2 regions of the Janthinobacterium sp. UMAB-60 genome follow, and region 2 is predicted to be linked to the other one. Evidence: predicted binding sites of a transcription regulator. Region 2 holds the regulator's gene; the other holds the start of a gene.

Region 1 (3,336 bases), on a different contig from region 2:
GGCGCATCGTCGGCCTGCAGCCATTCCGTCATCACCGCCACGGGCGAGCGCTGCACGCGCAGGCTTTCCAGCGGCAATTTATCCACGGCTTTGAGCAGCAGCTTGATGACTTCATCGGCTTTCGCCGGGCTGGCCGCATCGACCACCAGCCAGCCATTGACGGGGTCGATCCACGTCCAGACGTTGCTGCGGATGCTGAAGGCGCGCGGCAGCAACTCGTCGGCCACGCGCTCCTTCAATTCCTTCATGGCCTTTTTACCGGGCGCAAAGCCTTGCGCTTCTTCCATCTCGGCGGCGCGGGCCTTGGCCACCTGGTTGATGACGGTCGCTGGCAAGAGTTTCTTTTCCGTGCCCAGCAAGATCAACATTTGCTTGTTGACCACGTGGACCAGGCCACCGTTCGGGCGTGGCGTATCCCAGCCCTGGCGCATCAGATCCATGCTGGTCGCCGGCGTAAATTTGTTCGAGGACAAGGCCTCTTCCAGTTGTTCTGGCGTATAAGCCCATGGTGCGGGCAGGCGGTAAATCTGAAGATTCTTGAACCACATAGTTTTTGTCTTCCGTTTGTTTCAGTAGTGCCAGGGGAACGCCATTCTACACTTTCGACGTGAAAATGCCGTCAAAAGCGCGGTCTGGCGCGGTATGTATCTTGTAGGAAACGCCGCTACAGGGCGGGAAACAGCTCCGCCTGGGCCGGCGCCTGCCGCGTCACGACGGCCGGATCGGACAAGGTCGAGATGCGCACGCCCAGCAGGCGGATTTTCTTGTCAAATGGCACGCGCCGCAGGCAATCGCGGCTGGCGCGCAGGATGGCGGCGGCGTCCGCCGTGGCGCTGGGCAGGGTGATGTCGCGCGTGACGGTGCTGAAATCCTCGAAGCGCAGCTTGATGCCCACCGTGCGCCCCGCCAGCGATTGTTTATCGAGGTCGCCCGCCACGCGCGTGCACAGGCTTTCCAGCTTTTCCGACAGGGTGGCGCGGTCGCGCACCACCTGCAAGTCGCGCTCGAACGTCGTCTCGCGGCTGACGGACTTGGTTTCCCGGCTCGTCTGCACGGGCCGCTCGTCGATGCCCAGCGCCGCCTGGCGCAGCCAGCCCGTGTACAGGTCGCCGAACTGCGTGCGCAGCATGGCCATGTCGGCTTGCGCCAGCTCGCCGATGCTGACGATGCCCAGCGCTTCGAGCTTGGCCGTGGCCTTCGGGCCGATGCCATTGATCTTTTTTGCCGGCAAGGGCCAGACCCGCGTTTCCACATCCTCGGGCGACAAAATGGTCAGCCCGTCGGGTTTTTCCAGGTCGGAACAGATTTTTGCCAACAATTTGTTGGGCGCCAGGCCGACCGAGCACGACAGGCCAGTCGCCTCGAACACGGCCGCCTTCAGGCGCGCCGCCATGGCCGGCGCCTGCTCGCCATGTTCGGTCAGGTCGACATAGATTTCATCGATGCCCACGTTCTGGATGATGGGGGCAAGATTGGCCACGGCTTGCTTGAAGCGGGCGGAGTATTCACGGTAGGCCTCGAAATCGGCGGGCAGCAGGATGCTGTCGGGCGCCAGTTTCGCCGCCTTCATGATGCCCATGGCGGAAAACACGCCGAACGCGCGCGCCGCATACGTCGACGTGGTGACGACGCCGCGCCCCACGTAGTCGCGCATGCGCGCGAACTGCCGCGTACCGTCTTCCTGCAGCACCGGTTGCTGCAGCCGGCCGCCGCCGATGACGACGGCTTCGCCGCGCAATTCGGGATATTTCAGCAGTTCCACGGAGGCAAAGAAGGCATCCATGTCCAGGTGAGCTATCCAGCGGCGGGCGGGTGGCTCGGGAAGTGGGGAGGCAGATGTGGTCAAGGACACCTCGCGGCAGGACACTGTAGTTATATACAGTATCGCTGGAAATGCCCGTGGATGCAAGTTGAAACGCATGCGCGCCATAGTTGCTTTTCTCAATGGCAATATTACAATCCTGACACGACTATAAAAGGAGTTGCCTTGTCTACAGCACATCAAGCTTTGCGCCACATGGCCGTCTGCTCATCCATCCTGCTGTCCACGCTGGCGCCATCCGCGCTGGCCGCCGATGCCACCGCGCCAGTCGCCGCCAAGACGGCCTGGCAGGAAACACGCCACGGCACGGTCGTCACGGACGACTACCGCTGGCTGCAAAAGAAGACCGATCCTGCCGTGATCGACTACCTGAATGCGGAAAACGCCTACACGGCGGCCGTCACAGCCCCGATCCAGCCGCTGGCCGACAAGCTGACTGCGGAAGTCAAGGGCCGCATGCAGGAAGTGGACCTGTCCGTGCCCGCACGCCAGGGCAATTTCTACTATTACACGCGCACGGAAGCAGGCAAGCAATACCCGCTGCATTGCCGCCGCCCTGTCGGCGCCAGCGGCGCCTACGATGCGCAGGCGATCGAAGAAATCTTGCTGGACCAGAATCAATTGGCCGAAGGCCACAAATTCTTTGCCGTGCGCGCGTTTGCCATCAGCCCGAATGAACAATTGCTGGCCTACACCACCGACACGACGGGTTTCCGCCAGTACGAGCTGCATGTCAAGGATTTGAAGACGGGCAAGTTGCTCACGGATACCATGCCGCGCGTGACGTCGCTGGCCTGGTCGGCGGACAACGCCACCCTGATGCTGGCGCAGGAAGACGCCACCACCAAGCGTTCGGACCGTTTGTTCCGCCTGGCCCTGGGTGGCACACCGCGGCAGGTCTACCACGAGCCGGTGGAGCAGTTCGCCATCAACGTGGGCCGCACGCACGACCAGCGCTTCTTCGTGCTGACCTCGGGCAGCACGGACACCAGCGAAGTGCTGCTGTTGCCAACGAACAAGCCTGATGGCAGTTTCCAGAGTGTGCTGAAACGCGAAAAAGGCCACCGCTACGTCGTCGAGCACCGCGACGGCCAGCTGTATATGTTGACCAACAAGGAGGCGAAAAATTTCCGCGTCGTCAGCGCGCCATTGAGCGCCCCGCAGCCGAAGCACTGGAAGCCCGTCGTGCCGCACAACAAGGACGCCGTGATCCAGTCCATCGACGTGTTCCAGGGCTACCTGGTGGTGATGGAAAAGGCGCGTGCCCTGAACCGCGCGCGCATCTATGATTTTGCGCACAAGAACTGGAAAACGGTGCAGTTCGACGACCCCGTCTACCTGGCCACGGCGGCCGGCACGCCAGAGTTTACCGCCACGCAATTTCGCATGTCGTATCAGTCGCCCGTCACGCCGCCCACGGTGCTTGACGTCAGCATGCAGGATGGCAAGCGCACGGTGCTGAAACAGCAGGAAATCGTCGGCGGCTATGATGGCAGCCGCTACACCACGCAACG
Region 2 (3,336 bases):
ACGCAGATCGCCGACCTGAAAAAGATCGGTGACTTGTGCCGCGAGAAGGGCATCCTGTACATCGTCGACAACACCATGACGACGCCTTACCTGTTCCGCCCGAAAGCGGTGGGCGCGGGGCTGGTGGTCAATGCGCTGACGAAATCCATCGGCGGCCACGGCAATGCGCTGGGGGGCAGCTTGACGGACACGGGCGTGTTCGACTGGACGCGCTACCCGAACATTTTCGACAATTATAAAAAAGCGGCGCCAGCCCAGTGGGGCATCGCGCAAATCCGCGCCAAGGCCTTGCGCGATTTCGGCGCATCGCTGGGGCCGGAAGCGGCGCACCATATCGCCGTCGGCGCGGAAACCATGGCCTTGCGCATGGACCGTACCTGCTCGAACGCCCTGGCGCTGGCCAGCATGCTTGCCGCCGACCCGCGCGTCGCGGCCGTGCATTACCCGGGCTTGCCCTCGCACCCGCAGCACGCGCTGGCGACGGACTTGTTCCGCAGCTATGGCTCGCTGTTCAGCTTTGAATTAAAAGAGGGCATCGATTGCTTCGATTTCCTCAATCGCCTCAATCTTGCTATTCCAGCGAGCAACCTCGGTGATACGCGCACCCTGGTCATTCCTGTCGCCCACACGATCTTTTATGAGATGGGTGCCGAGCGCCGTGCCAGCATGGGCATTGCCGAGTCACTGATCCGCGTGTCGGTTGGTATCGAGGACGAGGTTGATTTGCTCGAGGATTTTAGCAACGCGCTGGAGGCATAAAACGCCAGGGCAATAAAAAAGGGCCGCAACAGTCATGCTGTTGCGGCCCTTTTTACCTGCGGTGGTTTAATGCCAGCTGCGCATCAAGCCTACCGCTAAACCTTCCAGAGCAAACTCATCTTCCGGCGACACGGTGATGACCTTGAAGTCGGGGTTTTCCGGCAGCAGTTCGATGACGGAACCCGTCTTCTTGTAGCGCTTGACGGTGACTTCGTCGCCGATGCGGGCGACGACGATCTGGCCGTTCTTGGCGCTGTCGACCTTCTTCACGGCCAATAAGTCGCCATCCATGATGCCGGCGTCGCGCATGGACCAGCCGCGCACCTTCAGCAGGAAGTCGGGCTTGGCCGAGAACAGGGCCGGGTCGACGTTGTAGCTTGCCTCCAGGTTTTCCTGTGCCAGGATGGGCGAGCCTGCCGCCACCCGGCCGATCAGGGGCAGCGACATCAGCAGTGCCGCCGGCACTTTCGATGCCTGCGCTTCGGCCGCCGCGCCGATCAGGCGGATGCCGCGCGAGGTACCGGGCGAAATCTCGATCGCGCCCTTGCGGGCCAGGGCCTGCAAATGCTCTTCGGCCGCATTGGCCGATTTGAAACCCAGTTCATTGGCGATTTCGGCACGGGTGGGAGGAAAACCCGTGTTTTCAATCGCGTCCTTGATCAGGTTCAGGATTTGTTCTTGTCGTGCTGTCAGCTTGATCATGAGCGGTGGGTGCATACTAAAATGCTGTCTATATGAACAGTCTGTATTTTTGTACAGTATCGCCCACTATGCAAGGGGATTTCCGTCATTTGCGCGAATTTCGTGCGAAATACCGGAATGGGCAGGAAAAAACGCCTGACCTGCCCCGTGCGCGGGCCGCTTGTTGAAGGAATGATTGAAACGTTTGCAAAAGGCGGTTATAATCTTCGGCTGACCTTCCCACACCCGTCTTGACGCCGGGGTGGGCGATTATCAATCCGACCTGAAGGAGTTTGCATGCGTCATTATGAAATAGTCTTTATCGTCCATCCGGACCAAAGCGAGCAAGTGCCCGCGATGATCGAACGCTACAAAGCCAGCGTAACCACCCGCGGCGGTTCGGTTCACCGCGTGGAAGATTGGGGCCGCCGTCAAATGGCTTACTCGATCCAAAAGCTGCCTAAAGCACACTACATCTGCCTGAACATCGAATGCGACAACGAGACCCTGGTCGAGTTGGAAACAGCATTCAAATTCAATGATGCCGTGTTGCGTCACCTGACCGTTAAAATGAAGAAAGCTGAAACAGCTCCTTCGCCGATGATGAAATCGGTACAACGCGAAGACGCGGCCAAAAGCCACCGCACCGAAGCACCAGCAGCCGCTCCAGTCGCAGCCGCAGCTTAATTCTTGACCAGGATCGTGCGCTGAACCAGCTACAAGTTACCGCCATCATTGCCGAGCGCGAAATATTGCGCTATACCCCGGCAGGGCTGCCGATTGTGAATGCAGTATTGCAACACAGTTCGCAGCAGATGGAAGCAGGGATTGCCCGTTTGACCGAGTTTGATGTTGCCGCGCTAGCCGCTGGCGAAATCTCAGGCCGGTTCAGCCAGGCAAGCTTGGGTGGGGTGTATCAGTTCACGGGTTTCCTGGCCAGGAAGAGCCGCAACAGCAAGAGTTTGGTGTTTCACATCATTGATTTTAGTGCAGTCAATTCTGACTAGCGCATTTTAGATACAGGAGCCTGACATGGCATTCGGTAAAAAGTTCGACAAAAATAAGCTCAAGCTTAAAGAAAAACGCAAACAGCAAAACCCTTTGTTCAAACGCAAGAAGTTCTGCCGCTTCACTGCAGCTCACGTTGAGCAAGTCGACTACAAAGACGTCGACACGCTGAAAGACTTCGTCCAGGAAAACGGCAAGATCATGCCAGCACGCCTGACCGGTACCAAAGCGCACTACCAGCGCCAAGTCGACACCGCAATCAAGCGCGCTCGCTTCCTCGCGCTGCTGCCATACACCGATCTGCACCACGCTTAATCGGTCAGATATTCCTGGAGAAGAACTATGCAAATCATTCTGTTAGAAAAAGTTGTTAACGTCGGTAACCTCGGCGAAGTCGTCAAAGTCAAAGACGGTTACGCACGTAACTTCCTGATCCCGCAACGCCTGGCACGTCGTGCCACGGCAACCGCTGTGGCTGAATTCGAAGTCAAGCGCGCCGAACTGGAAAAAGCTGCTGCCGCCAAACTGGCCGCATCGCAAGCCCAGGGCGAAAAACTGAGCGGCCTGACCGTTCAAGTTGCTCAAAAAGCTGGTGTTGATGGCCGTCTGTTCGGTTCCGTCACCAACTTCGACATCGCTGAAGCGCTGACCAAGCAAGGTTTTGCTGTTGAAAAAGCACAAATCCGCATGCCTACCGGCCCGCTGAAGATCGTTGGCGAGCACAACGTTTCGGTTGCTCTGCACACCGACGTGGTTGTGGAAGTTGTTATCGCTGTCGTACCAGACGCGAACGCGTAATCGTCTGCGGGCCTGGCCCGCAAGCATTGCCGCACTATGAAAAGCCGGGTTCGCCCGGCTTTTTTGTGGCCTTTTTTTCGCTCAATTTCA

What was found. Region 2 encodes LexA, which represses DNA repair genes until DNA is damaged. Its sites were predicted from a motif close to ACTGTATNNNNATACAGT; they were not measured.
Region 1: a site for LexA is predicted at 1,866-1,883, ahead of dinB (DNA polymerase IV). Genes of this name have one in related genera too.

The regions. Positions count from the first base shown of each region.
Region 1 is NZ_LT607493.1:101,966-105,301, forward strand. It holds gene K0F86_RS18935 (recombination-associated protein RdgC) at 1-548, opposite strand, end outside; gene dinB (DNA polymerase IV) at 665-1,846, opposite strand; gene K0F86_RS18945 (S9 family peptidase) at 1,988-3,336, shown strand, end outside.
Region 2 is NZ_LT607484.1:347,913-351,248, reverse strand. It holds gene K0F86_RS07480 (cystathionine gamma-synthase family protein) at 1-759, shown strand, start outside; gene lexA (transcriptional repressor LexA) at 826-1,461, opposite strand; gene rpsF (30S ribosomal protein S6) at 1,738-2,127, shown strand; gene priB (primosomal replication protein N) at 2,148-2,447, shown strand; gene rpsR (30S ribosomal protein S18) at 2,473-2,763, shown strand; gene rplI (50S ribosomal protein L9) at 2,791-3,246, shown strand.